3 regions of the Shewanella sp. SM95 genome follow, and region 2 is predicted to be linked to each of the others. Evidence: predicted binding sites of a transcription regulator. Region 2 holds the regulator's gene; each other region holds the start of a gene.
What was found. The regulator LexA, encoded in region 2, represses DNA repair genes until DNA is damaged. The targets are predictions, from matches to a motif close to TACTGTATNNNNATACAGTA.

Region 1 (11,083 bases), on a different contig from region 2:
GGTTCAAATTCTGGAAATGGCACTGGACAAGTACTTTCCACCTTTGTACAACGCATTAGGTATTTTCTTACCTTTGATCACAGTGAACTGCGCGATTTTCGGTGCGGTATCATTCATGGTTGAGCGTGACTACAAGCTAGGCGAGAGTGTGGTGTTTGGTTTCGGCTCAGGAGTGGGTTGGGCATTAGCTATCGTATTGATGGCCGGTATCCGTGAGAAGCTGAAGTATGCCGACGTGCCTAACGGCCTACGTGGTTTAGGGATTACCTTTATCACCGCTGGTTTGATGGCCTTAGGTTTCATGTCGTTTTCAGGTGTGTCTCTGTAAGAGACACATAACGGCTTCTTGAATTGGACCTTCTAAGGATAAGTTAATGGATATTCTTGGTATTTTTAAATCTACTCCGCTCGAGGTTTACCTCGGTGTGAGTATGTTTACTGCTATCGTCCTCATCTTGGTATTAGTGATTTTATTCGCTAAGTCTAAGTTAGTGGCTAGTGGTGACATCACGATCGGCATTAATGACGATCCTGAAAAAGCGATTACAACCGGTGCGGGCGGTAAGTTGTTAGGCGTTTTGGCTAACAGCGGTATCTTCGTATCGAGTGCGTGTGGTGGCGGTGGCTCATGTGGCCAATGCCGCGTGGTGATTAAGTCTGGCGGCGGCGATATTCTGCCAACGGAACTTGACCACATCAGCAAAGGTGATGCCCGTAAAGGTTGTCGTCTTTCTTGTCAGGTTAACGTTAAGAACGATATGGAAATCGAGCTTGACGAAGAAATCTTCGGTATCAAGAAATGGGAATGTGAAGTTATCTCTAACGATAACAAAGCCACTTTCATTAAAGAACTGAAGCTGCAAATTCCTGATGGCGAGTCTGTACCATTCCGTGCTGGAGGTTATATTCAAATCGAAGCACCAGCTCATCATATTAAATATGCAGATTTTGATGTACCTGCACAATACCGTGGCGACTGGGAACACTTCGGTTTCTTCAATCTTGAATCTAAGGTTGATGAAGAAACTATCCGTGCATACTCAATGGCTAACTACCCAGAAGAGTTCGGTATTATTATGCTGAACGTGCGTATTGCGACGCCTCCACCACGTAACTTGACACTGCCTTGCGGTAAGATGTCATCTTACATTTGGAGCTTAAAAGCGGGTGATAAAGTGACAATTTCTGGCCCATTCGGTGAATTCTTCGCGAAAGATACCGATGCAGAAATGGTGTTTATTGGCGGTGGTGCGGGTATGGCGCCAATGCGTTCACATATCTTCGACCAACTGAAGCGTCTTCAGTCTAAACGTAAGATGAGCTTCTGGTACGGTGCACGTTCTAAGCGTGAAATGTTCTACGTAGAAGACTTCGACGGCCTAGCGGCTGAGAATGATAACTTCGTATGGCATGTGGCACTTTCAGATCCTCAACCAGAGGACAACTGGGATGGTTATACAGGTTTTATTCATAACGTATTGTATGAAAACTATCTGAAAAACCATGATGCCCCAGAAGATTGTGAGTTCTACATGTGTGGACCTCCAATGATGAACGCTGCCGTCATTGGTATGTTGAAAAATCTTGGTGTCGAAGACGAAAACATCCTGTTGGATGACTTCGGCGGCTAATGTTCATTAGTCCTAGATAGAAAAGTTGCAGATGTTGAGGTTAACCTTTCATCTGCAACTTTTGCATTTAAGGGCCCAAATAAGAGTAGTAGGTCACTATGTTTCAGACCTTAAAGATCAATAACTCAGCGTTAAAGTATTCATTTAACTGGCTAGTCCTCGTGGGACTGGCCTTTTTTGTTTCAGCCTGTTCTAAGCAAAACGAAGTCATTTCGTTGGCCGGCAGCACTATGGGCACGACTTATCACATTAAAGTCGTCCCGAATGAGCAGATGCCGACGGCGCAGTTACTTCAAGCGGAGATTGATTTAGCCCTTGAGCTAGTCAATGACCAGATGTCGACGTATCGGCCTAATTCAGAATTATCCCGTTTCAACCAATTGCCATTGGAGCAAAGTGTTGAAGTCTCACCGGATACCATAAAAGTGGTGCAAGAGGGAATACGTTTATATCAAGTGACGGATAAGGCACTTGATATTACCTTAGGTCCTTTAGTTAATCTGTGGGGTTTTGGACCTGATAAGCGTCCGACGAAAGTTCCGACACAGGCTGATATTGATGCGGCTAAAGCCAAAACAGGGATTAGTGAACTTTCCATTGAAGGCAACCGTCTAAGTAAGCACAATACCCATTTATATGTAGATTTATCATCAATCGCGAAGGGATTTGGGGTTGATAAGATCGCTTCCATTCTTGATAAATACCACGCGACAGGGTATTTAGTTGAAATCGGTGGCGAACTGAGTATCAAAGGTGCCAAAGGTGATGGAAGCTCTTGGCGTGTTGCTATAGAGCAACCGACCAATGATGGCTCTGAAGCCGTACAACAGGTTATCGCACCTGGTACTATGGCGATGGCGACCTCTGGTGATTATCGTAATTATTATGAAGAAGACGGCCAACGTTTTACGCATATAATCGATCCGCGTACTGGTTTGCCGATAAATCATAAGTTAGCATCCGTGACTGTATTGCATCAAAATTGTATGACGGCCGACGGTTTTGCGACGGCCATGATGGTTTTGGGCACAGAAGCATCATTGGAGCTTGCCAAGAAGGAACACTTGGCGATAATGCTAATCGAAAAGCAAGGCGACGGATTTAAGGTTTATTACAGCGACGCCTTCAAGCCTTTCCTTATTTAGTTTTTGGAGTAAACCATGACCTCTTTTATCGCGGCATTTGTGATCTTGTTAGTCTTCTTTTTGCTCATGTCGATTGGTTATCTCATCAAGCGCAAAGCCGTTGAAGGAAGTTGTGGCGGTTTAGGTGTTCTAGGGATTGAAAAAGCGTGTGATTGTGATGACCCTTGTGACAAACGTAAACGTCGTATGGCCGCTGAAGAAGCGCGTCGTGAGAAGTTAACGAAAGACCGCATTATCTAAATAGTCTTGATTCGATCATAGCCTCCGATTTAGGGGGCTATTTTTTTGCCTTGTATTTTCTTACACGGGTTAATCATTTGAGATTTATCCTTGGGATTAGAGTGGGATAGCAAGTTAATCTAAGCAGGAATGAGAATGCTTTTCATCATTAAGTGAGTGAAATATAAAGATAATTTGAGTTGGTCGATAAATTGTACTAGGCTAGAAGCTTGATTTAGATCAATCTTTTCACGCTTACCAAGGATAGTAACTTATGAAAGGTCATCCTAAAGTGGTTGGGCAACTGAATCGGGTGCTTACCTGTGAGTTGACCGCAATCAATCAATATTTCCTCCATGCCCGCATGTTTAAACATTGGGGCTTAGAGAAGTTAAACCACGTCGAATACAAAAAATCCATCCAAGATATGAAGCACGCCGATAAGCTCATCGAGCGAGTGCTGTTTTTGGAAGGTCTACCTAATCTGCAACAACTCGAAAAACTTCGCATTGGTGAACATAGCCAAGAGATGCTCGACTGCGATCTGGCCATGGTGCAAGAGCAGCTTACATTGCTGCGTGATGCGATCAGCTTGTGTGAAGCCGAACAGGACTATGTGAGCCGCGATCTGCTGGAAGATATTCTCGAAGACGAAGAAGAGCACTTAGATTGGCTCGAGTCGCAGCAAGAGCTCATTACGCTAACCGGTATTCAAAATTATCTACAATCGCAAATTAGCGACCAATAGGAGCAAGATATGAAAGGCGATAAAGGCGTTATCGATGCGTTAAATCGACTCCTAACGGGAGAACTCTCGGCAATGGATCAGTATTTTGTCCATGCCCATATGTACGAAGATTGGGGCCTGAAAGAACTCTATGAGCGTATCGCCCATGAGTCAGATGATGAGAAAGCCCATGCAGCCAAATTAGTGCAGCGCATTTTATTCCTCGAAGGTACACCCAATGTTGCCGCCCGTGAGGCATTGAACATAGGTAAAGATGTAGAAGAAATGCTACGTAATGATCTCGCCTATGAATACAAGGTCGCGGACGATTTGCGCAAAGTGATTGCACTGTGTGAGCAGAAGCAAGATTACCAGACACGTGAAATCCTTGAAGTATTACTCGACGATACAGAGTCTGACCATATGTATTGGCTCGAAAAACAACTTGGGCTTATTGACCGTGTTGGATTGCAAAACTACCTGCAAACTAAGATGTGAGCCTTAGATTGTTAGGTTGAGTAAATGCCTAGGCCACTGAGTGTAATGGCCTAGGAAACTCAGTTATTAAGCATGTCTGTTGTTCCTCACACTTGTCTTGTTCTCTTTTCCAGCGCTAGGCCACATCTTATTGGCCCAAATCTATCAGGAATACTTGATTACTGTTTTTATATACAGTATTTTGGCGTTGGAGGAATTCAACGTGCGAAAAATTATTCATATCGATATGGACTGCTATTTTGCTGCAGTGGAAATGCGCGACTTTCCTGAGTACCGAGGCAAACCTTTAGCTGTGGGGGGCAGTAGCGACCGTCGCGGTGTTATCAGTACTTGCAGTTACGAGGCACGTAAATTCGGTGTACGTTCAGCAATGGCGACGGCTTATGCCTTTAAGTTGTGCCCTGAGCTGATTTTAGTACCAGGCCGGATGCAGGTTTACAAAGAAGTGTCGCTACAAATTCGTGAAATATTTTCTCGCTATACCCAATTAATTGAGCCGCTTTCCTTAGATGAAGCTTATTTGGATGTGAGTGAGTGCCAACAATATAAGGGCTCTGCGACCTTGATTGCCCAAGCGATTCGTCGCGATATCTTAACCGAAACGGGTTTAACCGCATCGGCGGGTATCGCGCCAGTAAAATTTTTAGCTAAGGTCGCCTCGGATCTGAACAAGCCAAACGGCCAATATGTCATTACGCCAGAGACGCTTTCTGAGTTTGTTAAGACCTTATCGCTGCGTAAAATTCCCGGTGTTGGTAAAGTCACCGCCGAAAAGCTCTCTTCGCTCGGGCTCAATACCTGTGGCGATGTGCAAGCTTATTCTAAACCTGAGCTCTTAGCGCGATTCGGTAAGTTTGGTGGTGTGTTGATTGAGCGTTCCCAAGGCATAGATGAACGGGGTATTTCTGCCGACAGAGAGCGCAAATCAGTGGGTGTTGAAACCACATTAGCGAAGGATATTTATAGTTTAGAGCAGTGCCAGCAGGTGATGCCGAGTTTGATCCAAGAACTGTCCTTGCGTTTAAGTCGCAGTGCTAAGGAACGCAAAATACATAAACAGGTGGTCAAACTTAAGTTTAACGATTTCAAGCAGACTACAATTGAGCACCGCAGCGATGAAGTCTCGATTGTAATGTTCTATGAGCTACTCGCACAGGCTATGGAAAGGCAAGAAGGCCGCGGCATTCGTCTATTGGGTATTTCAGTTGGCCTTACTGATTCTACTCTTGTCGTCGCCACAAGCTTAAACGGCCAGACTCAGCTGGATTTAGCACTCTAGCCGTTTATTGAGTCGATAAGCCGCAGACTCATGCCTGCATTGGCTCAATAAGCCTCGGGTGGATTCGCCAACATAAAATCAATTAACAGTCTGACCCGTAAGGGCAGGTTGTCTCGATCGCGATACATTAAGTAGGCGGTGCGCGGAATACCTTGCCACTCGGGCAGTATTTGAATGAGTTTGCCACTTCGTATCTGTTCACTCGCCATGCTGATGGGTATGAGTCCAATCCCAAGCCCCGCCACCACGGCCTGACAGGCAATCGCCATATCATCGACGGCTAATTTGATATTCCCCCTTGGTTCAAACTCGACATTTTGCCCTGTGCGATTGTGCTGTAAACGCCACGTTTTTGTGGGCTTGGCGATGATAACCGGATGCTGTTCCAGCTCTTCAATGGATTGCAGCGCATGCCACTGGGTTGCCGATGTGCTGGTGCAAAGTACAAAGCTAATCGTGGTAAGTGGCCTTGCAATCCAATCGGGATCTTTAGGTTCGCCCACTCGAAAGGCGATATCGATGGCGTTTTCACTGACATCGATATTCATGTTCGACAGACTTAAATCGATATCAATATTGGGATAATGCCGTTGGAAGGCGTTGAGTGATTCACCCAGCCAGCGATAGGTTGTATTGATGGGCGCCGAGATCCGCAATTTGCCAACCGCTTGATGTTTATCCGCATGCAACTCACCAGATACCTGGTTTAACTCGATAAATAGCGGGCCGCAGCGTTCGAGATACCGCTGACCTGTGGCGGTCAGATTGACTCTATGGGCGTCTCTGTGCAGTAAACGCAGACCTAAGGATTGTTCTAACAGATTGATTCGACGGCTTAAGGTTGAAGGTGGAATGCCTAAATGCTGCGCCGCGAGCTTAAAACTCCCTTGCTGTGCCACCACCCAAAATAAGCGCATATCGTCTAAGGAATAATTAAGTTTCATATTTGGAATTTAAACTCTCAATCTTGTTAGTTTTAATAATATATGAAACTTATAAACTAAGCTCAATCCCAATTACCTCCCTAGAGGACGATATGAAATCCCATACACCTTACATGACATTCGTTTGTCTACTGATTTGCGTTTTTAGCTGGGGCAGTGTGTTTCCGATTGCTAAGCGAGTGCTGGAGGAGATGTCAGGGGAATCTCTCGTATTCTGGCGTTTTACCATTGCGGCTGTGACTCTAGCGTTATATATCGTTTTTACTCGTCAGGCTTGGCCTAAATTGAGTTTGGCGCAATACGCTGTCATAGCGCTAGTAGGCGTGATTGGTGTTGGCGGCTTAAATTTGGCGTTATTTAATGGCCTGCAGCACACCTCTGCCGCCAATGGCGCCTTGATTATGGCGCTCAGTCCGCTGGTGACTTCAATCGTCAACGCGCTATTACAGCGTGAATGGCTCAGCAGACAACAAGTGTTCAGCTTAGTGGGCGGTTTGGCGGGCGTACTGTTAGTGATCACTAACGGCAGTGTGCAGCAGTTGCTCAATTTTAGTTTTAACCAAGGTGATGTGATGATTGCCGCCGGCATGTTGGCGTGGAGTGGTTATACCATTTGTTCGCAACGGGTCGGCCATTGGTTGCCTGTATTGCCATTTACCTTGCTGAGTATGATAGCTGCCAGTGTGTCTATATCCGTGGTTGGGCTTGGCCGAGGTGAGTTTCACCCTTGGCTGGAGTTGATGGAACTGTCGGCAACGGCTTTTTCTAGCGTGCTCTACATAGGTTTGTTCGCCACTGTGCTCGGTTATCTGTTTTGGATTAACGGTGTTAAGGCGCTTGGCCCCGCTAAGGCATCGATTTTTTTTAATCTCGTGCCCGTTTTTGCAGCATTAACGGCGTTAGCCATGGGGCAGGCTGTGACGGAAATTCAATTGGTAGGGATGCTGATAGTGATCCTTGCGTTGATGTTACCTATGTTAGTCAACTTACGCGCGGCAAGAGGCTTAGTGGTTAAGCGCTGCTAATCTGTGCTAGCTTTGCTGTTTAAATATAAGGGAGCACCTGAATTCAGATAATCACTGCGACAGGTTTATGCTCCCTTATTCGTTTGAGGGGACCTTTCAAACATCACTGATTTACAAAAGGTAACTTATATAAAAGCTTTCACTCTCAACAAATTACAGTTTAAAGCGGCTGACCAGCGCAGTGAGATTACTCGCCATTGACGAGAGTTGTACGCTTGCTGCGTAGATTTCATCAGTGGTTCGTAGACTCTCCTCCGACTGTTCGGCAATGTGTTGAATATTTTGATGGCTCTCATTGGCCATAGTGGTTTGCGCTTTGGCTGCGAGGGCGATTTGATTGTTCATCTCACTAATTTGGCTCACCATTTCTGCAATATGCGCTAAGGCTTCACCGGCATTACTGGCGGCTTCTACGCTTGAGATAGCCTTTTCATTACCGATATTAATCGCCGCCACAGCGCTTTGAGTGCCATTTTGGACATTGGCGATCATCAATTTAATTTCTTCGGTGGATTGGTGAGTCTTAGAGGCAAGGGAGCGCACTTCATCGGCAACCACTGCAAACCCGCGTCCTTGTTCGCCCGCGCGCGCCGCTTCAATTGCGGCGTTAAGGGCTAATAGATTCGTCTGTTCGGCAATGGCTTGAATCACCTCAAGCACGCGGCCGATATGTTGGCCTTCCTGTTCAAGTTTATTGATCTGCATTTCTGCCGTGCCTACATCTCCCGCAAGTTCACGAATCACATTGATGGTTTTTTTCACTCTTGCCTGACCGTCGGCGGTAAATACGTCGGCTTGTTTAGCGGCATCGGCGGCATGACTGGCACTGACTGATACTTCTTGCACTGATGCGGCAATATGATCGCTAGCATCGGCGATTCTGTGGGTTGCAGCTTGTTGATCCATCAAGGTATGTTTTGCTGATGCGCTGGTTTTGGCTAGACCTTCGGCAGCGGTGTTGAGCTCTGATGTAGACTGTTTAAATTGCGAGATAATACCGTGTAAGTTATCGAGAAAATGATTGAATGCCTTGGCGAGATCACCAAGCTCGTCCTTAGAGGTTAAGTGGACTCGTTCGGTCAAATCGCCATCACCATCGGTAATGTCGTGGATTTTTGCGAGTAAAACTGCCAGCGGTTTGCTGATGAGTTTAGGCAGTGCAACGATAAAGAGTATGCAGATCAAGAGACTGATAGCTAAGGCAATTAACTGCATCTGTTGTCCATGATTGGCATCATCATCTACTTGGGCTATCGCTGCGGTAGTATTACTATTTAAATCATTGATTAAATGATTAATGTTCTGGTGTAGTTGCTCGAATTGCGTTGCTGCTTGACCGAAACTAAGATCGATCGCCGTCGTTCTACCGTTACGGCCATTTTGGGTGCGTTGATTACTAATTTCTGTGGTTGTCGCTCGCCAAGTATCGAAACTGTGATTTAATTCATTGAGCTTATCTTTAGCGAGGGGACTTGTGGTCACATCGGCAAACTTATCAATATGTTCTTTAACCAGAGAGATACTATTAGTGTGCTGCTTTAAAAGGTCGTTGTAAGAGTCTGTGCCCACGTTAACAAACATCAGGCTGCGCTCGGCCACCTGAGCTTGATAAAGCTCTTTATCGGCCTGTAGTAGCTCAGATTGGCTAGGTAAGTATTCAAGCGCGAGTGTATTCGCGCTGTGATTTAAGGCTTTGAGTCCTAAAATGCCAGTTGAAGAGGCGAAGATGACTACGCCAGCGAGTAGCAGACTTGGATAAGTCAGTTTCTGATTAACGGATAGATCTTTATACCATTCCATAGTCACGCCCTCCTTGATTGATGCACTGAAAAGGTGAGAGCCGCAATAACCTCTGTGGTAAGAGGATGCAGCCCATCACTGGCGTTCTCTGGTAATTAGAGTCCAAATTGATCTAGGTTGATCCCAATCGTGATAGCACCAATTGCAGCATCGCCATCTATCACTGGAATAGAAATTTGTACTAGATAGGCTTGGGAGCTCTCGTCAAATTTGACCGGACCTATGTGTTTATCGCCTTTGCCATTGGCGAAGGATTTTTGCCATTTATCCTCATCACCCTGCCAATAATCTGAAGTTTTACTGATCATGGCGACGTTCGCGCCTTGATTGTCCATGAGGAAAATTTCTTGGTAGTAAGGTTTGCTGGCTTCGAAGGTCGTGAGAAACTTAGCCGCTTCGTTGTTCATCAGGGATGACATAAAGTCATCAATACCTGCGGTGGCAATCCATTTTTCATCTAATGTTTTGATTGAATCTAAGCTTTTGCCTTGGGCATTTTGCGCTTTAACAGCATTCACCAGTACCACTTCTCTGCCTAATGGCATCAGTGAATCGGCTAGGTCTATAACGGCTTTGGGGACTTCTTCGGCGAAACTGAGGTTACTGCTGAGCAGTAGTGCGGCGGCTGACAAGATTTTACCAAATTTCATGATCTCTATTCCTTAAGGTCACAGTATTGAAGGGGAAAGCGGTTATCTCTAAAAGCGCGATAAGCAAAAATACGTTAGGGTCAGACAGAACAACTATAGTAGAAAATTCAAGTTATTCAGTTCTTTCATAAAAATTTTATCGATGGCATTTCTACACAAATAGAATCCGCGGTAAAAAATAAGGCCACATCTGACTTGAGCAGATGTGGCCTTGAATTGAGTGAGCTAGGGTAAGGTTAGAACATTAAGCCTTGACTGGAATGCGCTCGAGTACGGCTAATAATAATGTCCAATATTGGCCGACTGTGGTGATGTTCACCATCTCGTCTGGGCCGTGTGGATACCGAATCGTGGGGCCAATCGAGACCATATCCATTTCTGGATAAGGTTTCTTGAATAGACCACACTCGAGACCCGCATGGATCACCATGATTATTGGCTCTTTGTGGTAAATGTTTTGATAGGTTTCGCGCACTATTGCCATTACAGGTGAGCTGTTATCTGGCTTCCAGCCTGGGTAAGCACCGCTTAAATCGATATCGGCTCCGGCTAAGTTGGTCAGCGCAGTTAACATGCCTTCGACTTGAGTACGGCCAGAATCGATCAGCGAGCGGATAAGGCATAGGATAGTGACTTCTTCATCGTTAGTGCTGATAACGCCAACGTTGAGCGAGGTTTCAGTCACACCTTCGACTTCATCACTCATGCGGATCACGCCGTTCGGACACACATGCAGCAAATCGATCAGGGTATTTTGGCTGTTTTCGCTCATCACACGTTTTGGTGTTGGGATAGTGTTTAACACTAAACGCATATCGGGATCGGCAATGGCGAGTTCGGTGCGGATAAGCGCTTCAAACTCAGCGACTTTTTCGTTTAAGGCGCTGACGTTTTCTTCTGGCAACATAAAGCTGATGTTGGCTTCCCGTGGAATCGCATTACGTAGTGAACCGCCGCTAAATTGGGTCAGCTCTAACGCTAAATCATCTGCGTTTTCAAAGAGGAAACGCGCCAATAACTTGTTGGCATTGCCACGACCTAAGTGAATGTTCACCCCAGAGTGACCCCCTTTTAAGCCAGATAAGTGCAGGCTAAAGGCTGAGTAACTTTGCTCAGAGGCTTGCCACACCATAGGCAGGGTGATTTGAGCATCAACGCCACCGGC
Region 2 (11,083 bases):
TGCGAATCGCACCAAACACCTGCCACACAGATTCTTTTTTCTTTTTCTTACCACTTAACTCTTTATGATACGTCGCCACTTCCATCACATGGTCATAGCCTAAATACACAGGCACTAGCGTGACTGGACGCTCGATACCGCGCAGCACACTGTTCATCGTCATGGCGATCATGCCAGTTTTCGGCGCCAACAGACGGCCAGTACGTGAACGGCCACCTTCGGAGAAGTATTCCACCGAATAACCTTTAGCAAACAGCTGATCTAAATACTCACGAAATACTGCGGTGTACAGCTTATTGCCATTAAAACTACGGCGGATAAAGAAGGCACCACCGCGACGGAACATAGGTCCCGCGGGCCAGAAATTGAGGTTAATGCCGGCAGCAATGTGCGGCGGAACCATGCCTTGATAATACAAAATATACGATAACAGCAGGTAATCCATGTGGCTGCGATGGCAAGGCACATAAACAATCTCGTGGCCATCGTGGTGTAACTGCCGAACTTGCTCGGCGCCTTTAATGTTGATCCCGCTGTAAAGCTTGTTCCACAGCCAAGTTAAAAAACGCTCGGCAATACGCACTAAACTGTCTGAGTAATCGGCAGCGATTTCATCGAGATACTCAATAGCCGTCTCGCGCGCTTGGGTCTCAGAAATCTTTTTACTGGCGGCTTCTTCTTGAATCGCTTTGCGCAGCGACTCAGATTTGAGTAACGAATGAAACAGTGCTTGGCGGTTTGGCAGCACAGGCCCTGTCATTACCTTACGTTGACGACGGAAATGCACGCGCGCAACCCGTGCTAACTTATGGGCAATCCCCATGTCGGTGCCATGTTCGTCAGCCATGTAACGCAGGGATACGGCATTCGAAAACTGCACGAAGTTATGTCGACCTAAGAACAGAATCATCAAGCACTTGCGCAACCAAGTCGGGTTTTCCCGCTCAAATACGGCCGCCTTCATAGTGTCGTCTTCTTTCCCTGGCGTGCGACCCCAATACAAGCTCACGGGCACCAGTTGAATATCCAATTCAGGACGTTCCTTATGCACGGCTAACAAACGCATAAAGCATTCGAGGAAAGGCTCATTACCAGCACGTTCGCCAAACAGTGGCTTACGTCCTTGAAGACAGACAACCCGAGGCGCAGTCACACCATTAGCCACTAGAGGCTCATAAGGGCTTGGTAAGCCTAACTTAGCCGTTATTTCGCTCAAAGCAGCGATGTCACTGAGGGATTCTGTTTTCATCACATAAACAAGGGGTCTGGAAGCATCCAGATTCAGATCGGCAAAGGGATCCTGAGGCACCACAATAGTGTGCACTAAGTGTTTTTGGATCCAACGTAATGATTTCAACCAAAGAGAGTCGTGTTTAGGCATTATTCTTATGCAATTAAGTGCGTTTACTAGCCCGATAGAATACCAGACTATGGGCAATATTCGCTAATTCTCTCCAACATAGCTAAAAAGTGGTTAATACTTGCGCTGCAAATAATACTGTATATACTAACAGTAACTGTATAGAAAAACAGGAAACACCATGAGACCTTTGACGCCACGCCAAGCTGAAATTTTAGAGCTAATTAAACGAAATATTGCCGATACTGGCATGCCACCCACTCGGGCAGAAATCGCAACCCGTTTAGGTTTTAAGAGCGCCAATGCGGCTGAAGAACATCTTAAAGCGTTGGCAAAAAAGGGCTGCATTGAGATCATGCCAGGCACATCTCGAGGCATTCGTCTGCCTGCGGAAATCGAAGATTTGACTGAAACAGGTTTACCGCTCATCGGCCAAGTGGCCGCGGGTGAACCTATCCTCGCCCAAGAACATGTTGAACAGTACTACCAAGTCGACCCAAGCATGTTTCATCCCGCCGCCGATTTTTTACTGCGAGTAAAGGGCGACAGCATGAAAAATATCGGTATTCTCGAAGGTGATTTGCTGGCAGTTCATAAAGTAGAACAAGCTAGAAATGGTCAAGTGGTTGTCGCTAGAGTCGATGACGATGTCACTGTTAAACGTTTCGAAAAAAAAGGTAATGTAGTCTATCTACATGCCGAAAATGAAGATTACTCCCCGATTAAAGTGGATTTAGGCTTCCAAAGTTTAACAATTGAAGGACTCGCCGTCGGTGTGATCCGTAATGGAGATTGGCTATGAATAAACTACTTGGCAATGCCCCCCGCCATCCGGGCTTGTGGCTCGATGAAGTCCGTGATGCCGACTATGACTGGCACCATGCGCCTATCGCCTGTATGCCAACCAAGACTCAAGGTCGCCAAGAATTAATTCATCTGAGTGCACAACTCGCTCAGTTAAGCCAACAGGGCCGTTGGTTAGTGCTCATCAACCCTCCAAGTATTGGCTACAAGCAAACACTCGCTAGCGCAGGTGTGCGTATGGATAGAGTTTTGCTGGTACATGCTAAAGATGAAGTCGAAACCCTGTGGGCGATGGAAAAAGCCCTAACAAGTGGTACGTCCAGTGCAGTCATTACTTGGACTCAATCATTAGATGCGCGGGATAATCGACGCCTACAAATCGTGGCTAAAAGTGCCCGAGCTATGGGTATAGTGCTTGAAGACGTAAACAGTCACTTACATGCCGACGTACGCATTGAGCAAGGCAATCTCTTCGGTCAGCAATCTTTTTTTAGCGCTGTACATTAAATATTCATTTAATTTTTTACCTTGAAAGCCGCCTCACCTATGAATGTGAGGCTTTTTTTTGGCAATTTTTCAGATAATTAGATAAATAAGTGATCTTGATCAATATTTAAACAGCAAGTATGGTTGGTTAAGTCGGTGGTGATATATCACCTTCCGTGGTCAATGAATCGAGTATTTATCGAACTCGAAGCGCCACTAAAAATAGAGAACAGATTTATTTCAGCAGTATGTGCCAGCGTGGCTAATTACCAGCAGTAACAATACTTGATTAAAAGTAACAGCCGCCAACGCACGTTGAAGTCAAAAAAGCTTTTTTGGGAACTGAAGAGTTTGCATAGAGTTGAGACTTACTGTGTTGCTCTTCTTTGTAGTTGCTATTCGCAATTGGCAGAGGAGAAGTCTTGTGAAGCAATTGTTGTATTGTTTACTCGTGGTGCTTTTCGCACCACCGTTGACCGCCGCGGACATGCGGTTCAACATGACCCCTGGCGTGACCGAGATCAGTGGCAAGGTTTATCACTTGCACATGACCATCTTGTATATCTGCTGCGCAATAGGCCTAGTGGTCTTTGGCGTCATGATTTACGCCATGATCAACCACAGAAAATCCAAAGGCGCTGTCGCGTCCCACTTTCACGAAAGCACTAAAGTTGAAATCGCTTGGACGATTCTGCCATTTATCATTTTGATCTTAATGGCGATTCCAGCGACAAAAACTTTAATCGCAATGGAAGATCCCAGCAACGCCGATCTCACCGTAAAAGTCACGGGGTCCCAATGGAAATGGCATTACAGCTATTTCGATCAAGATATTGATTTTTATAGCATACTGACAACACCCAGAGCACAAATTGAAGGCACCGAAACCAAGGGTGAAAACTATCTATTGGAAGTCGATAAACCGCTCGTTCTACCGATAAACCGCAAAATCCGCTTTCTGATGACTTCAGAGGATGTCATCCATTCTTGGTGGGTACCCGCCTTTGCAATTAAGAAAGATGCCAACCCTGGATTTATCAATGAGGCTTGGACTCGCATCGACAAACCCGGCATTTACCGTGGTCAATGCGCCGAGCTCTGCGGTAAAGACCATGGTTTTATGCCTATCGTAGTACAAGCGTTACCTGAAGCCGAGTTTGAGGCTTGGGTAACAGAGCAGAAACAAGCCGCAGGTGCTGCGGCTGAAGCCGCTCAAGCCGCTTTATCACAAACCCTAAGTAAAGAAGAGTTGATGACTCAAGGTGAACAAGTTTACCTCGGGCACTGCGCAGCCTGCCACCAGCCCAATGGTGAAGGGTTGCAAGGCGTATTTCCGCCCCTTAAAGGTAGCCCGATTGCAACGGGACCACTCAGCGGTCACCTTGAAATTGTGCTCAACGGTAAAACGGGTACTGCCATGCAAGCGTTTAGTAAGCAATTGACCGCACAAGAAATCGCGGCAGTGACTACCTACGAGCGGAATGCTTGGGGCAATAATACTGGCGATGCAGTGCAAGCCAAAGACGTCAACGAGTACATGAACGGCAATTCTGCACAAACATCCGCCGCGGTACCAAGCAGTACAACTCCGACACCCGCACCTGCAGACGTCTCAGCTGCAATCGATCCCGCAAGCCTCCCCACACTCAGCCATGACGCCCTCATGGCCGAAGGTGAAACTGTCTACGCGACCTTCTGTGCTGCCTGCCATCAAGTGACAGGTGCAGGAATACCACCCGCCTTCCCCGCGCTAGTGGGTAGTGCTATCGCCATTGGACCAGTCGCCAATCACATCGATATTGTGATGCACGGCAAAACGGGCACGGCTATGCAGGCATTTGGCAAACAGCTTAGCCCACAGCAACTTGCAGCAGTCATTACCTATGAACGCAATGCTTGGGATAACAATACCGGCGATACAGTGCAACCTGCTGATATCGCAAGTCATGGACAGTAGGGGATAATGATGAGCACTACGACTCAAGATCAAACCGCAGCCCATGATGACCATCATCATGGTGCGCCAAAGGGCATCATGCGCTGGCTGCTAACCACCAACCATAAAGACATAGGTACTTTGTATTTATGGTTCAGCTTCATTATGTTCTTAACCGGTGGCGCTATGGCCATGGTGATCCGCGCTGAACTCTTTCAACCTGGATTACAATTGGTCGAGCCCAACTTTTTCAACCAAATGACAACTGTTCATGGGCTGATCATGGTATTCGGTGCGGTAATGCCAGCCTTTACAGGGCTCGCTAACTGGCTGATCCCTATGATGATAGGGGCGCCCGATATGGCGCTGCCACGGATGAATAACTGGAGTTTTTGGATACTCCCCTTCGCCTTCACTATCCTTCTCAGTTCGCTATTTATGGAAGGTGGCGGACCTAACTTTGGTTGGACCTTCTACGCACCACTATCAACAACTTATAGTCCAGATAGCACGGCGCTCTTTGTATTTTCTATTCACATCATGGGGATAAGTTCGATCATGGGCGCAATCAACGTGATTGTGACCATAGTGAATTTACGCGCGCCAGGCATGACATGGATGAAGTTACCATTGTTTGTGTGGACTTGGCTTATCACGGCATTCCTACTGATCGCGGTTATGCCCGTACTCGCTGGCGCAGTGACTATGGTGCTGACAGATAAGTTTTTCGGCACGAGTTTCTTCGATGCGGCTGGCGGCGGCGATCCTGTGATGTTCCAGCATATTTTCTGGTTCTTCGGCCACCCTGAAGTCTACATCATGATCTTGCCGTCCTTTGGCATCATCTCTGCCATAGTCCCAGCCTTCAGTCGTAAACCCTTATTTGGCTATGCATCCATGGTTTATGCTACGGCTAGTATTGCAATTCTGTCGTTCCTCGTGTGGGCGCACCATATGTTCACCACAGGTATGCCTGTGTTTGCCGAGCTGTTCTTCATGTATTGCACTATGTTGATTGCAGTGCCAACTGGAGTGAAAGTGTTTAACTGGGTTGCCACTATGTGGCGCGGCTCACTCAGTTTCGAAACGCCCATGCTGTTTGCTGTAGCCTTTATCATACTCTTCACTATTGGCGGTTTTTCGGGATTAATGCTCGCCATTACACCCGCCGACTTCCAGTACCACGATACTTATTTTGTTGTGGCACATTTCCATTATGTGCTCGTGACTGGTGCGATTTTCTCCATCATGGCAGCGGCCTATTACTGGCTACCTAAGTGGACGGGACACATGTACAACGAACGACTGGGACAATGGCATTTCTGGTGCTCGGTGATTTCAGTCAATGTGCTATTTTTCCCGATGCATTTCCTTGGGCTGGCAGGAATGCCAAGGCGTATCCCTGACTACTCGATTCAATTTGCCGATGTTAATCAAATCGTCTCGATTGGTGGGTTCGCCTTCGGCTTATCGCAATTGATTTTCTTAGTTTTAGTAATTAAGTGCATCCGTGGCGGCGAAAAAGCCCCCGCTAAACCTTGGGAAGGTTCCGAGGGTTTAGAGTGGACATTGCCAAGCCCTGCGCCTTACCACTCCTTCACGACACCACCTGAGGTGAAATGAAATGGCAACCCAACACCAGCAAGATAAATCTAAGTCAAATCGTAAACTTATCAGCATGTTAGTTATCGGCTGTATTGGCATGTTTGGCTTTGGATTCGCGCTGGTGCCGCTCTACGATGTGTTGTGCGAGCAACTCGGTATCAATGGAAAACCCTCCAATACCGCGAGTAGTTATCAAGCAATCACAGTAGATACAAGCCGAATAGTGACTGTGGAATTTATTTCTCAGGTACAAACAGGCATGCCATGGACATTTGCGCCACAAACCAAACGGCTCGAAGTTCACCCTGGCGAGCTAATCCATACGGCATTTTTGGCGCGCAATATGTCCGCTAAAGCAACGATTGGCCAAGCGATACCTTCAGTTTCGCCCGGCCAAGGTGCAGCTTATTTTAATAAAACAGAATGCTTTTGCTTTAATCAACAACCCTTAGCGGCGGACACTAGCGCTGAGCTGCCGCTCATTTTCTATGTGGATCCTCAGTTACCTGAGTCTATCCACACTCTGACCCTCTCTTACACTCTCTACGACATTACCGACAAGCAGTTAGCGTCTGCCATAGAGCAAGGAGCTGCAAAATGACAACGAAACATCAGACTTACTACGTTCCATCCCAAAGTGTCTGGCCTATTATAGGTGCCATTGGCTTGTTCTTAATCGCCTCTGGTGCAGGCCTTTTCGTGCAGCAGTTGAAATCAGGTGCATCCGGTGGCGGTTATGTGCTGCTGGTTGGGATCGCTGTGATCCTATTCATGCTGGTGGGTTGGTTTAGAACCGTGATCCAAGAGTCGATGGCAGGGCTCTATTCTAGCCAAATGGATCGATCGTTTCGCCAAGGTATGAGCTGGTTTATTTTTTCGGAAGTCATGTTTTTCGGGGCTTTTTTCGGGGCACTATTTTATGCCCGCATGTTCGCAGTGCCTTGGCTCGGTGGCGCATCGAATAATGCCATGACCCACGAAGTGCTCTGGCCTCAGTTTGAAGCTATTTGGCCGCTCATAACTACGCCAGATGGCACTAAAACCCAAGCCATGCCATGGACTGGACTGCCATTAATCAACACTATCGTACTGCTAACCTCCTCAGTTACCTTACATTTCGCCCATGTCAGCCTAGAAAAAGGTAAACGTTCTGCCATTACTCTCTGGCTTGGTATCACCATACTCTTGGGTATGGGTTTCCTTGCCTTACAGGCAGAAGAATATATGCATGCCTACCGGGAAATGGGACTCACCCTGACCTCTGGGATTTATGGCAACACCTTCTTCCTGTTAACTGGCTTTCACGGCATGCATGTCACACTGGGGACTCTCTTTTTATTCGTGTTGTTTTTCAGAGTGTTGAAGGGGCACTTTAGCGCAGATAAACATTTTGCGTTCCAAGCAGGGAGTTGGTATTGGCACTTTGTGGATGTGGTCTGGCTGTGTTTGTTTATTTTCGTTTACGTTCTCTAGTGCTTTAGTAAGGCGTGGGATTGGGGCTAATTAACCCAGTCCCTAAGGCCACCAGCAATAACAAGATAACGAGCACGGAGAAAATCACTCGCCGCCCAAGATAACGGCTCATAGGCACTTTTTCATCACCTTTCACCATAATAAACAAGGCGCGACCTAGATTAAAAATGATGAATAGCAACAGCAGAACTAAGACCAACTTAAAAATGAACAGGCTATTCATACAATATCCTCATGTTCTGCTGAATAAATTAACGGTTTTTCTACTGATATTGACTGTGGCTGTATTAACTATATTGGTCAAGTTGGGTTTATGGCAGTTAGCCCGTGGTGAAGATAAAACGACGCTTTTAGCCCAAATGGAAGCAAGGCAAGCTTTGCTGCCATTAAGTTTTGAGCAGCTCCAACTCAAGGTCGGCAAAGAAGGCGTAACGGGTTATCGACTGCAAGTACGCGCCACTCCCGCAAGCTCACAAATCTGGCTGCTGGATAATCAAATCTATCAAGGTCAAGTGGGATATTTAGCCTTTCAACCCCTGCAAGTAGAAGTTGAAAAACCTTGGTTGCTGGTCGAATTAGGCTTTGTTGCCGCGGGTTCCCATCGTGATGAGTTGCCTCACATTACTCCCCTAAGCGGGGCATTAAATATCGAAGGCAGGCTTTATCAAAAGCAAATCAATCCTTTGAGCCAAGCTTTAATGGCAGAAACAGGGACAAGTATTCGCTTTCAAAATTTAAATATGCCCGAAATGGCTAAGGTATTAGGGCACCCAGTGTTACCTGTCGTGTTGCAACCAGAGCAATTACCTTCCCTCACATTGCCCCATCCTTGGCAACCTTTCCCACTGTCGGCACAAAAACATTGGGGCTATGCGTTGCAGTGGTTTTCGATGGCAGCCGTATTTGCAGGGCTAATGCTGTGGCAAGGGATTAAATATGTAAAACGCCATAGCGCCCAAACAGTCGCAAACTCAAGGAGCAAATAGGGAAATTAGTACCATACTTAGCAAGACACTAATAAAACTAAATAAATATAAAACAATAAATTAGGGATAATTTGAATGAGAGGAGCAAGCATGAACTCCCAGAACAAATCTAAACACAAAGCATTAGGGCTATTACTGCTGGCGTTTATTGCACCCGTAGTGATTGCTAAGCTAGTGCTGAGCCTCAATTTATACCATGGCGGTGCCACCAATCATGGCGAGCTGATCAGTCCCGAAACCAGTTATGCCAGCCTTGGGGTTGAAAATTCTAATCCCAAAGAATGGCAACTACTGTATTTATTGCCCGCCAAATGCAACGATACTTGCCGCGAACGCCTGTATATTTTGCGCCAAAGCCACACAGCGCTAGGGCCAGATCAGGCGCGAGTAGAACCGCTCATCCTCACCCATCCCGACAGCGATCTTAACGCCTTAAGCACCTTTAACTTCAATACTCGTCCCGCCAATGCAGGCTTAAGCAAATGGTTAGATGAACAGCAGCTAATCATAGTCGATCCCTTAGGCAGCTTAGTACTGCGCTATCCTCAAGTGCAGGGCAAAGAAGCACATTTAGCTCAAGGCAAGGCGCTGATTGCGGATCTGCGTAAGTTGTTAAAACTGTCGAGGGTAGATTGATGCAACTAACTTGGATCCTACGCTTAACCTTAGTCTTTACCCTATTGGTGATTTTAATGGGCGCTTACACCCGCCTATCGGATGCAGGACTCGGCTGCCCCGATTGGCCAGGCTGCTACGGCCATATTAAAGTGCCCACCCAAGACCATGAAATCGCCCATGCGCAAACTATATTCCCAGATCACGATATCAATCCAGAGAAAGCTTGGCTGGAAATGATCCACAGATATATCGCAGGCGGACTTGGCTTACTGGTGTTATTCATCTTAATTTTGTGCTTAAAAACACCGGAAGCACCCAAAAAGTTACCGGTCATCATAGTGCTGCTGATCCTCTTTCAAGGAGCGCTAGGCATGTGGACTGTGACCATGAAACTCATGCCAATAATTGTGATGTCGCATCTTATTGGTGGCTTTAGCCTAATCTCGCTGCTGTTACTCCTTTACCTGCGAACCCGACCTCGGCGTATATTTAATAGCGAAACCCATCCTCGACATCTCGCACCGTTAGCGTTGGTGAGCCTATTCGTCCTTGTGGGTCAGATTATGTTGGGGGCTTGGACATCATCGAATTACGCGGCGCTCGCCTGCACCTCTTTACCCATCTGTGAGGGAAATTGGGTAGATAACTTAGCAATAGCCGAGGCATTTTCACCGTTCCAAGGCCAACACCCTAGCTTCGAATTTGGTGTGCTCGATTACCCTGCACGAATGACTATCCACGTAGCCCACAGAATTGGCGCTATCGTCACTGCCAGCTTGTTACTCGTGCTCGCCTACCGATTATTTGTTGGCGCTACGGGACTTAAGGCTTTAAGCCTTTTATTAGTGGGGCTAGTCATACTTCAAGTGAGCTTAGGTATTTCTAACGTAGTGATGCATTTACCACTCGGTATTGCCGTGTCTCACAACGGTGGTGCGGCACTACTGCTAATGACCTTAGTCACAATCAACTATTTTTTATGGCGCAAAGCATAAGCGAGGGATCCAAGATGGCAAAACCACTCTCAATCACCAGTAGCCTGCCCACTTTCAGCGTAACATGGCGCGCCTATTTTGAAATGACCAAGCCTAAAGTGGTCGCACTCATGCTGCTCACTGTCCTCGTCGGCATGTGTCTGGCTGTGCCCCATGCGGTGCCCGTTCAACCTTTGCTCGCGGGTATGCTTGGAATTGCCATGATGGCGGGTTCTGCGGCGGCGTTGAATCATCTGATCGATCGCCGTATCGATGGCTTAATGGCGCGCACCTACAATCGCCCGCTACCCAAAGGGCGTATTTCTGCCACGCGCGCGTTAATTTTCGCCGCTAGCTTAGGTAGTTTTGGCTTTATCGTCTTATATTCCTTAGTCAATCCACTCACAGCTTGGTTGACCTTTGCCAGCCTGATTGGCTATGCCTTGGTTTATACTGCCTATTTGAAACGCGCAACATCACAAAATATTGTGATCGGTGGCCTTGCGGGAGCTATGCCACCCCTGCTGGGATGGACGGCAGTAACGAACGAATTTCACGGCCATGCGTTATTGCTAGTGATCATCATTTTTACGTGGACGCCGCCACATTTTTGGGCACTGGCCATTCACAGACGCGCCGAATATGCCAAAGTAGATATTCCCATGCTACCAGTCACCCACGGTGTCGAATTTACGAAAACCTGCATCTTGCTCTACACAGTATTGCTGGCGATTGCTTGCCTGTTACCTGTGCTGGTTGGTATGTGTGGGCCAGTGTATTTCGTCAGCTCGAGTTTACTCAGTACGGGATTTATCTATAAAGCATGGCAACTTAAATATCG
Region 3 (11,083 bases), on a different contig from region 2:
ATTTCACGCTGGAGCTATTGATTACTGATAGCATTTGATTGATGCAGGCCTCCATATCCTGCCCTTTGCGACCAAGCTGGATAACACGCTTAATATGACTCTTGATTTCACGGTATGACTTGTCATCCACAAAAGGCTTTAACCTTTTTATCAGGATCTCATTGCGGCGTTGCATTGGCACAAATCGGTCTGACTCAGCACAAGTCATATACAAGTGCATCTGCGATGTGTGAAAGACGGATTTAAGCTGCTCTTCGTAACTGTTCATTCATAAGCCTTCAAATTACATTGCTTTACGCACTGTATTACGTCATGGGAATTACGCAAAAATTGACCTAATTACTCTCCGTTTGCGGTCTTTAATTCCTTGCTTCATAGCTGGAGCCATTAAAGGAGCCCAGTGGCGTAGCTGCTTGCTTATCGGCACGAGTACCGCGCTTAACTGAAGCGTCAAACGTAGTGAGTGGCTTGATCTCTAACGGCTCACTTTGCAATACAATAAGCGGCATCGTAGCGGTAACCGTTTTCACCTTCCCGTTAATCATGAGATTGGCCACGGGCTGCGGCTGAATATCCCGACGCGCCCGAATCATCGCTTCGGGGGTGTTCAAGATGTTCTGCTTTAACAGCAATAGCTGACTTGGGCATTCATCGCCAAGGCGCTTAATATCCGCGTTCAGTTGCTGTAGCAATTTGTCTTTATCGACCTTCGACACCACATCCTTGCATAACCAGCTGAGCCGCGCCGAGGTCATGGGTTCGTCAAAGCATCGGATTTGGCGATAGAGATGTAACGCCATGACACCAGGGCAAACCTCTCGTAGTTTCTCAAATCTGTCTGCACGGGCGCTGTACTTGGTGGTGATTTCCTTCTCGATGGCCGCTTTAGCCAAGTTAATCCGGGCAATGACATCCATAACTTTGTGAGTGACTAACGGCGATGTGGAGTACCAAAGCACCCCAGGCGTTCTACGAGCTGAGCGCTGCGAGTAATCAGGATGAATGTGTAAATCACCGTAAGCGAGTTTGGCTTTCGTTACTGCTGCAAGACCCAGTGTTTCGCGTACCGAAATCACCGTCACCGGCTCGCGCACTTTCTCAGCCGATTTTATGACGGGCGGTACAGGTGTCACGCTGGCACGGATAGGGGTATTCGAATCAAGCAGGTGATTGAGCTCCCGCAATGAGGATTGGATCACTTCATAGCTATCCGATATGATACACAAAGCTATCACCTTAAAGTATTTTTGTTGTTGTCTTACTGTAACCTCATTTAGACCATCATGCAATGATGTGGGCTAACAAAGATAGGTGTACACCCCTACCTCTTGAGTATCTGGATAGATAATTAATAGTGCTCAATAAAGTGGCGATGGCCATATTTGAGAAAGTGGAAGAGAAATTTAGATAATCTTAGTGACGACAAGATTATGGCAGATTTTGCAAATAATCGACTTTAGCCATTGAATTGAGATTAGAATACCCTAGCCGCCCTGATGACCTGATGACCTGACCGGTTGATATAACTTACGTTCTTCCCCATACTTATTTGAGCTACATTTATTCGACATTTAACAGGGTCAATTAAGTATGACTTCCAATGCCTTTTTAACACTCGGAAAAGCCACAGACGGAGAGTTAATCGCTATCGATGTGGTAAATAGTGGTAAAACCGACCTCTCCTGCCCCTTTTGTGCCGTGCCGTTGATCGCCGCAAAGGGGCTAGTCAATATTCATCACTTTCGACATGACGGCGAAACCTGCCATGAGTCACTGCAACAGCTGCCACAAATACCAGGCTGGGATCACTTTCACCTTTGCGCGCCTGATTTCCTTGTTAATGTCTTACAGAATTACGCCGAAGCCCATCCTGGGGAAGTATTTTGGTATGAACCTAAGCATGTTCGTGATCTGTTAAAGCACAATCTTATTGAGACCGACAGTTACACGGGTAAATATCGACTGACCGATGCCGCGTTAATCATCACCGGCCAACTATCGCTGAGTAAATTCAGCAACTGGTTTCGCCGCCAACTCACAGCCCGGATACATAGAAAATCGCAGTTAGTGGCTAACAACGAACTACATCGAGCACACTTTGAGATTGAGGCTTGGCGCCAACAGCAGCTGATGATGGCTACCACCTATTTATTTGAGTTAACCCTAGACAGTGGTGAAGTCATTTATAAGGTGGGCCGGACACGTCGTGAAGTGAACGTAAGGTTAGCTGAAGTCATGTCAGAGATGAAAGCCCACTTTAACCAGGACATCTCCACCAAAGTATTGCGGTTAATCCCTTACGGCGGTTATCTGGAGCAGTATGTATTGTATCGATACCGGCTATCAAAGAGAGAGATAGGAAAGCATCAAGAATATCTGAGCCTCGATGCGTCAGCATTGAAGCAGCTTAAGGCCGCATTCACACGCGTAGCCAATGACTAAGCCCCCTTCGATAAGGACGAGCGCTTTATTGCCACAGGGCGTTGGCGTTACGAACCCAAGCGATTAGATGCTGTGCGTAAAGGGATTCGCCAGACGATTCAAAGCGGCAGCAGTTTTGGGCGCCCCAAGGGAACCATCAAAGTCGGTGGCGAGGAATGGCGCAAGCAGTATCAATATGTGATTGATCTGTTGGAGGCAGGCAATCTCACTCAAGAGAAAATCGCCAGATTAACACTCAATCGCACCTCGACGGTGAAGCGAGTTAAACAAGTTATATCCAAGGAAACGCCAGAATAAGCGCGTCAGAGTTTAACGGAATTATCAGGTGTACTCCGTGCTCTTGCTTATTCCTTCCCCCTAGTTTGCATGATGGTCTAAATTGAATTATTTTGGCATCGGTTATATTGGGAATTATCATTTGGTGTTAATGTCTTCCCCAGAATTACATTTGGAAATCTTTTGCTCGGGACTAAACAATGTTACGTGAGATGTTCAACTTCAATAGTGCTAGTGACACAGTGAAAACCTATGTATTGCGCTTACGCCGTGCCAAGCAAATGGAAACATTAGAACTGATGGTTGAGCGCCTTGAGGCCGATGCGAAAAACGCCGTTGAACGCGCCGACATCGCCCATGCATACAGCATTAGGGAAATGGAAATATCTGATAGTATTTATTAACCTTAAATAACCACTTATGGCAAATGAAGGCTGGCTAGCAGTATTCAGTTTAGGGATAGCCCTAACGCTACTGTCACTATTGCGCGACAGGGTATTTTCCACCATTGGGCGTGGTTTGTTGTTTCGTCTTTATGCTGCCCCGGGTGTAATTGTCCATGAACTCAGTCATGCTCTTACTGCAATTCTGGTTCGGTTTACTATTACCAAAATATCCTTTTTCTCACCACAGCCTGACGGCACACTTGGCTTCGTGCAGTACCAGTACCGACCATCATTAATTAGCCCTGTGTTACGTTTATTCGTCGGAATAGCCCCGCTTTTCGGCGGATTTGCTGTTGTGTGCATACTTAATTGGTTATTCCAGGCGCCAGCCACCATTGACTGGTCTGCACTTTATAATTTCGCCGTTGATGAACCGTTGCGGTTTGGAATCTGGATGTATTTCACTTCTTCAGTCGTGGCTAATGCCGTTCCAAGCAAGTTTGATCTGAATAACAGCTATATTGCTCTGTACTGCCTGTGTTTTGTGATTGGAGCCCTGCCACTCAGTTACACCACTCTTTTGAATTTGCTCAGCTCTATCATGGCACTGTGCTTATTGGTAATGTTACTCTTTGTAGTAGTGTTATCTGGGGTATATTTCTGGCGACAACTTTCAAACATTAACATTTAAGCACGTTGATAATCATTATCTATGAGCAGCTATTACCGGATCGCACGTAGAGTGAAACCAATTCAATCTGGAGTTTTATTCGATGCAAAAAGAACCGCGTATTCATCATCTCTATGTAGCAACGGCGAAATACCTTTTTGCTCATCCCAAGCACGGTATCGTTAAACTCCTTGACCCAATGACGGTCAGTGACGCCAAGCGTTACCAACTAAGCCCTATTTTACTTTACGGTCTCACAGTCGCAGGCCTACCCATTCGCTGGATGACATTTGCACCAATTGACGCGCCAATTGCAATTAAAGGATTTTTGGCCAATGCTTGGGAGCACGCCAAAGGGTTAAGGGGCTTGCCTGATATTGTGCGCGTAAACAAGTATCTACATGCAGCTTGCCCGTTACTTGCCGAAGCACTGCAACCACTTGGCGTAGAACTGCAAGTTACTGCGCCTAATGATAGATCACACCCAGGCTCACTAAGGTCTGCGCAAGAAAGTGCGCAATATATCTCCATGACAGCGAGTTCGGCTCCGCCCCAACCGCAAGAAACACCTTTTGATACCTTATGCCGTTTTGCGAAAGATGATCATCTGAAAGATGTAAGAATCGCACCAAGTTACCACAGCGGTAAAGAGGCATTGAAAATTATGCAATGGCTGCAGCAACCAATACAGCCCTTGAGCGCACCACTAAATGACACCGAACTCGATTGGCAAACTGGGGATTGGTTGTCGTCGTGGGAAAAGTCGCTACCAGAATCCGGGCCTCGCTATTTCAAGAGAGATTCAATTGACAACTTCATGTGGTTAATGAGCGGCACGAACGCTGACTATATCGAACTGAGCGATGATGACGAATATGAACACAGCGATAACACTGCAGAACTGATAAAAATGCTTCTCGCAAATTGGCCAGGCAAGATGGTTGATATTGCCAAGCTATGCAGCATTACTCTAAAAGAACTTAATTGGTATCTCGGAAGCGCTGCAACATTGCCACCAGCCTCCTTATTTCAGCTAAAGCGAATCCTTGGCATTGGGATAGAGCTTGAATACCTACTTCAAACAATCAATGGACCTTACGTCTTGATGGCCAACAAACCAAAAGCGCTCGAAGATTTCTACAACGAATATACAAACGGTGGTAATGCAAGCGCTTTCGAAATTATCCCTGACAATGCACATGCCGACCCAAGTTACCGTTATATGTTGATTTGCCCTTACAGCAAACTGCCTAGCTTACTGATGGTGCCGCGGGGTTCATCAATTGCAGACCGTATTCCAGATCTATTGTTTAACTACGAAGGCGTTAGGCGTGTTGGCGCAAAACTTTATCGAGAAGCAGTGAGTACCTGTGCGGCAGTTGCAGTAAACCCTACGAACAACATTGCTATCATGTCAGAATTCACTTCGAGATATTCCTTCGAAGAGTAATACTGAACTAACATCTAATTCTATTGCCGGCCACTTGAAAATATCAATTCTGAAGCAGGCTTAAACGCAAAGAAGAAAGCTACACTGCCTAAGGCAAACCCAACAATTGAGCCCAACAACGCATTTTCGCATCCTATTAAGTCGTGGAAGGTAAACCCGCACAGGATTGAAGCCACGATATAAAGACCTAAAAATACTGCCTTGTACATGAACACCTCAAAAGATTTATCTGAATTATTTCGCGTTGAACTATGTTCGTTTACCGATGTTGAGTGTTGCCATAATTAAACTTGCAAATACAAACCATAGTGCCGCTTGGTGTTGGTCAAATACTGTTGACAAGATTATCGCCACTCCTAGTAATAGGATGTTTAAGATCATAACTTTTATACTTTTCATAGGTGATCCTTACTACAAGCATTTAAATTTGGTGGAATGATACCACAGCACTTTAGTCGCTCTATTTCCAGTAGATTTTCAATGAAAACTCAAAATCTATCTGTTACTTTATCTGCCCAGCTAATTACGCAGCTTTTAAAACAGCGCTTATAACTTCTTTTGCCATGACCGGCGGAACAGCGTTGCCAATCATCATTTTTGTTGCCGTAGCAGATGCCGGCCACTGATAACATTCATCAAAGGTTTGTGCTGCTGCTAGCTCTCTAAGACTCAATGGCCGAATTAAATCGCCAATGACAAGACTATGCTTGTTGATCGTGGTAATAGTGCCTATGGGGTTGTCAATCGAACGTCCAGACCTAGCGCTTCCATAAGCAGCATCAAGAAACACCTCACCAAACTGTTTCCGTCCATTAGTGACTCTTTTCTGTGTTGCTAACACACGATTAGAAATATGGTCCCACTTGTACGCATGCATGTCCATGTCTATAAAACTTCTAGCTGCTATTGGCCCTTTTTCTGGCAGTTCTAGAACGATCGGTTTCGTTGTTCTAGTGGCTACGATAAATAGACGCTCGCGATTCTGTGGCACTCCCAAGCGGCTTGCGTTTACATGGTTAAACGATAGAGAATATCCCAATGACCGCATCGCATATTCCCACGCACCAAAAAGCTCCCAACTCAGGAAATCTGCCACATTTTCAATCACAGCTATTGGGGTCCTATGCACCTCTAGGCAACTCACAACGGCCCAAGCAGTTGACCGACTCAAATCTGCCTTCTTGCTGGATTTCTTCTTTCCCGCTGCTCGACTGTGTCCCTGACAACAAGGGGAAGCAAGCAAAATATCGTGTTCTGGTACTAACGACCAGTCTGCTTGATGCAGATCTTGACACTTATGTGCGACCTCTGGATGATTTAGCTCATGATATTTAACTACTAACGGGTTGTGATTAGCCGCCCACAACATGCGTAGTCCAGCCATCTTTCCGCCGGTTGTATTCCCCCCAGCTCCAGCAAATAGGTCTATTCCCCGCATGGCTTCACCCGGTTAAATCTACGGAGTGCTTCTTTCGCTCTCTTCTTACAAGTCTCCCAGGATAGCCGTTTATCTTTTTTTCGATAATCTTTGGCCAAAGACTCAATTTGCAACTCTAAATCTGATTTTAACCGCATGATGCTCTCCTAAATTCGTTGAGAGTAATCATCACACAAGCTTTAAATGAGGCAAATTTTACTACGTTGCTAACAGTGAATGGTTGGAATTTCATTCCAATTTGTTAGATAAGATGGACTCAAGAACGCTCGCCGCATCTGCCATTTTTTCTCAATGCCATTGGCAGCGACGAACACGGCACCTTTGCCCATTTGCTCGTTTAATCTGTCCATGACTGACATCAACGCTGGTTTTCCCAGGTTGTCGTTGAACATATCGAGCTGCAAGCCTGGTTCTATATCTAATAGCCCTACCCCAACGCGATAGTACGGCACTGCGGCATAAAATGACTCAACCGCAGAGGTAATTTGCTGACTGATAATCATGCTGTCACTGGTGGGAGCTGGTAAATGAATTGTCCGACTGAAACCACTAACACCATGCTTGTCATACGCGGATGTTTGAGCAAAAAATACCAAGCAACGTGCTACCGATTTTTGACCCCTTAGCTTTCGAGCCGCTTCACACGCATGGAATGACAACGCCTCTTTTAACCCCGCTATCGTCGTTATTCGCTGGCCAACTGAGCGTGTGGAGAATATCTGTCGCTTATTAACGGGCATATCGTCCCAGTTAAACGCCTTTGTCCCATTCAATTCGAAAATTGTTCTTTCGATGTTAACGCCAAACATTTTCCTCGCGGTCTTAGTCTTCATTTGGGCCAACTGCAGCGCAGTATGAATCCCCATCGAATTTAGCCTCTGGCCAATTCTTTTTCCTACACCCCACACCTCGGTAGTCAACATTGCACCTAAAATGGCTTCACGATTGTGCGCTTTAATCACGCAAACACCGCGATAGCCTAAGCGCTTCGCTGCATGATTTGCGGCTTTCGCCAGCGTTAAGGTATCCCCTAGCCCGACACCAATAGGCAATCGGACCTCGCGCCAGACATCGTGCCTGAGCTTGCGGCCTAATATTGAGAGGTTCTGTGGTGTGTCATCATTCCCAAATTCAGCAAAAATCTCGTCTATCGAATAGGGAAAATACGAAAAACACTCTCTCGATGCGACTTTCATAAACTGAGAGCTGATTTCTGAATACAAGGCGTAATTGCTCGAGCAAACAACCACGCCATTCGCCCTACAGAACTCAGCAACTTGAAAGTAAGGCGTGAATTTTTTAAGCCCCAACGCAGCCGCTTCAGGGCTTAACGTCACTGTCATGCCGTCATTGTTCGAGACCACAATTAGAGGCTTACCACGATACTGCGGGTTAAAAATCTGTTCGCATGAGCTGTAAAACTTATTCCCATCGCATAACGCTATTATGCTGCTCATACCAATAAACTCGGTTGTTTCAATAATCTAATGGATGCTGGCACGACCCCTTCGCACCAGAAGCGGTCATCAAGCCTAATTGATACCGGCTCAAAATCGTCATTAGCCGATAACAACCTGCTATTGGATAGATCTAAGACTTTACAAACAAATTCCTCGTTATACATGGCTATGATGACATCGCCGGAACTTGGAGTTAGTTGACGTGACACTATCAGGATGTCACCGGAGTGGATGCCCACCCCCGTCATAGACTCCCCTCTTGCACGACCCACAAACGTCGATTCAACCAGAAGGTCATCGAGGCTTTTCAACACTAGAGGATCGCGCTTGCGTCGATGAAAGCGCACTGCACAAATGGCCACGCCCTGAATCTCTATCCCGTCTGTGACTGATATTTCGGAATAATGAGCATTGGTATTGGCATGAAGTTGATGATGGTCATGGTCATCGTCTAGCTGCCGACAAACGGTTTCGCCGTGCACCAGCGCCAAAACGACATCTCCCCGCGTCGCAGTCAATGACTTATCAACGACAAGTAGATCTCCGGTAAATAGCCCAAGACCCGTCATAGCGTCGTCGGTAACCTCTGCAAATACCGTTGCTGATGGGTGTGAGACAATAAGATTATTGAGGCTTAGCGCCTTCTCTTGGTATCCAGCGGCTGGACTCTCAAAGCCGTGTATGCCTGCCGATGCCAAACTAATGATGACGTTCATAGGACAAATCACAAATACTGTACATTAATACAGTATAGCTAATTATTGAAACATCGAAAATCCCGAAGATGATTTTTTGCGTAAAGAATACATGGAGGGAACAAATATTAAAAAGATAAGCACTCCATTACAGGGTTAGAAACTACTGCTTGGAAGTTGGGCCTACTACCATCGGGGTTGTAGGCCTCACTGTTTTGAAGAGTATTAGACAGGTGATTTATCGCGTGTAAGTCTCAAACACTCGGTCAATATCCAGCTTGAACGCATCAAGGTCAGGCATTTCTCCAGTATGCTCTACATACCCCCAGAAGAACTCAGCCAGCTCAGCCACAACGTCGAATACCGCAAGCCCTGAGAACGCTTTACCCTCGGCATAGAGATCTTCACCTTTTAGCCAAAACGCTTCAGACAGCGCAAACAGCTCCATCACAAAGTCATCTTCCCCCATCCCCAACACATCACCAATGACTTGCTCGTTGGGGCTCGTCGTCAACACGGCATTGGTCAGATAGTAGTGGTACATAGCGACCTCTGCATGGTTGCGCGGTGCAGTTGGCGTAGTTGCTAGTTCGGTCATTTTTTCTGTCCCATTCAGTTGATGTAGGAACATTCTATTACGGCGGCCGATTCTGGCAAATTTCAGGATTTACCCTTCTATATCAGCACCATACAAGACATGAATGACGCAAATCACCACGGGAAACGGGAAACGATGTTTCCGTAAAAACATCGTTTCCATTGCAGAGTGTTGAATAACTGGCTACACTGGGATTTATCGATGTAAGTCATTAACTTTGAAGATGTTTGAGGCAAGCAAATGGAACAATTGGCAGTGAAACCGAAGGCAACTCTTGAGGAAGTGACTAAGCTCGCGAATGAAATGCTTAAAAACGGTGTCGAGCCAACGACACGTAACTTGAGCGTTCATCTGCAGGGCAGAACATCGTCGATCCAAGGGTTCTTGATTGAGTACAAAAATAATCTTGAGCATAGAAAAAATGCTATCGCGGAAGAGGTTGGAAGCCTTGCCGTAGCTAAGTTGCTGTCTCAAGAACTGTTGCTCATGATTGACCGTCGTAACGAATCGCTGACCGAGCAAGTTGCCCAGTTGACGCGAAACCTTGATGAAACGCTATCGCTGTTAAGTGACAGTGAAGATAAGTTAGAAAGCGTCTTGAATACTACGGCGGCTCAAGTTGCGGAGATTGAAACCAGCACCGCAGCCAAGGTCGAAAAGGCCCAATCTGCTGTAAGCCTGATAGAGCAACAACTGCGAGAGTTAAAGGCCACCAGCGAAAAGGCCATTGATGACGCAAGAAATCACGCAAAAGCCGAAGTATTAAAAGCAGAAGCATTAGTAGACGCAGCGAATGGGCGCGTTGCACAAGCAGAGACCGAATTAAGGGCATCTCGAGAGCAAATTAAATTACTCAGCATCGATGTTGCGAAGCGTGAACTAGAACAGCGAGAGTTAGAGCAAGCGAAGGCCACCATTGCAACTCTGCAGGCCACACTATCAAAGCAGCAAGACCAGATCTCATACACCACAGCGAACCTTGAGCGATTGACGCAGGACCGAACAGAATTAAAGGCTACAGAAGCCAAGCTAGGTAAGACTGCGGAAAATTTAACGGCAACCTTAGTATCGGTGCGCAATGAATTAGCAGACTCTCGAGCAAAACTAGCCGAGGTTAATGCAGAAAAGTTGGCATTTGAGCGTGATACGCAAAGACTTAATACAGATCTCAATAGTTATCGTCAGCAAGCAAACCAACTCGGAAGCCTCCAAGCTGAGCTTATTAGCGTCGAAAAACAACTGAATCAGGTGAAATTAGATCTATCTCAATCAGAGCGTGAACGGGAGATATTATCCCAAGCTCTAGCTGCCAACCGTGTGGCGGGCAGTCAGACCGAGAAAAAATAAGATATTTCGAAGGATGTTCGTGTTGGAGAGGAATAACTTTCATACTCCTTGTGGCTTACTTCTGGACATAAATCATTTAGTGCTTAGGCTCTAAAATTCGATTTTAGCATTACCATTAGTAATGAATATCCTCAGAAAGTGAGATTGTTATCTAATAGATAGATGGACAAACGCAAGGCACCGAAAAGGCCAAAACCTTAGGCAAGTATCTTGGGCGTCAGCCTGACCATGGATTAAGGCAAAATATTCGGTTACTACTCGATGAAGGGAAAAGCTCGCCACAGGTGCAGAGTCTGCTTAAATGCAGTCGTTCTACCATTG

Region 1: the regulator LexA is predicted to act here: its motif matches at 4,380-4,399, upstream of dinB (DNA polymerase IV).
Region 3: the regulator LexA is predicted to act here: its motif matches at 8,854-8,873, upstream of L5M29_RS22140 (S24 family peptidase).

Annotation. Positions count from the first base shown of each region.
Region 1 covers NZ_JAKKSE010000010.1:87,014-98,096, reverse strand. The annotation lists gene nqrE (NADH:ubiquinone reductase (Na(+)-transporting) subunit E) at 1-328, shown strand, start outside; gene nqrF (NADH:ubiquinone reductase (Na(+)-transporting) subunit F) at 375-1,631, shown strand; gene L5M29_RS12615 (FAD:protein FMN transferase) at 1,730-2,776, shown strand; gene nqrM ((Na+)-NQR maturation NqrM) at 2,792-3,016, shown strand; gene bfr (bacterioferritin) at 3,270-3,743, shown strand; gene bfr (bacterioferritin) at 3,753-4,220, shown strand; gene dinB (DNA polymerase IV) at 4,423-5,499, shown strand; gene L5M29_RS12590 (LysR family transcriptional regulator) at 5,544-6,443, opposite strand; gene L5M29_RS12585 (DMT family transporter) at 6,536-7,468, shown strand; gene L5M29_RS12580 (methyl-accepting chemotaxis protein) at 7,622-9,268, opposite strand; gene L5M29_RS12575 (cache domain-containing protein) at 9,364-9,918, opposite strand; gene L5M29_RS12570 (aminoacyl-histidine dipeptidase) at 10,163-11,083, opposite strand, start outside.
Region 2 covers NZ_JAKKSE010000014.1:90,664-101,746, forward strand. The annotation lists gene plsB (glycerol-3-phosphate 1-O-acyltransferase PlsB) at 1-1,381, opposite strand, end outside; gene lexA (transcriptional repressor LexA) at 1,542-2,162, shown strand; gene L5M29_RS15345 (cell division inhibitor SulA) at 2,159-2,671, shown strand; gene coxB (cytochrome c oxidase subunit II) at 3,075-4,607, shown strand; gene ctaD (cytochrome c oxidase subunit I) at 4,617-6,209, shown strand; gene L5M29_RS15360 (cytochrome c oxidase assembly protein) at 6,211-6,792, shown strand; gene L5M29_RS15365 (cytochrome c oxidase subunit 3) at 6,789-7,664, shown strand; gene L5M29_RS15370 (DUF2909 family protein) at 7,669-7,887, opposite strand; gene L5M29_RS15375 (SURF1 family protein) at 7,886-8,650, shown strand; gene L5M29_RS15380 (hypothetical protein) at 8,741-9,286, shown strand; gene L5M29_RS15385 (COX15/CtaA family protein) at 9,286-10,263, shown strand; gene cyoE (heme o synthase) at 10,278-11,083, shown strand, end outside.
Region 3 covers NZ_JAKKSE010000033.1:22,644-33,726, forward strand. The annotation lists gene L5M29_RS22095 (DUF2913 family protein) at 1-268, opposite strand, end outside; gene L5M29_RS22100 (DNA replication terminus site-binding protein) at 360-1,235, opposite strand; gene L5M29_RS22105 (GIY-YIG nuclease family protein) at 1,591-2,442, shown strand; gene L5M29_RS22110 (hypothetical protein) at 2,515-2,739, shown strand; gene L5M29_RS22115 (hypothetical protein) at 2,919-3,122, shown strand; gene L5M29_RS22120 (hypothetical protein) at 3,139-3,795, shown strand; gene L5M29_RS22125 (hypothetical protein) at 3,878-5,224, shown strand; gene L5M29_RS22130 (DNA cytosine methyltransferase) at 5,748-6,662, opposite strand; gene L5M29_RS22135 (Y-family DNA polymerase) at 6,869-8,119, opposite strand; gene L5M29_RS22140 (S24 family peptidase) at 8,116-8,850, opposite strand; gene L5M29_RS22145 (hypothetical protein) at 9,056-9,415, opposite strand; gene L5M29_RS22150 (hypothetical protein) at 9,656-10,762, shown strand; partial or broken gene L5M29_RS23765 (resolvase) at 10,930-11,083, shown strand, end outside.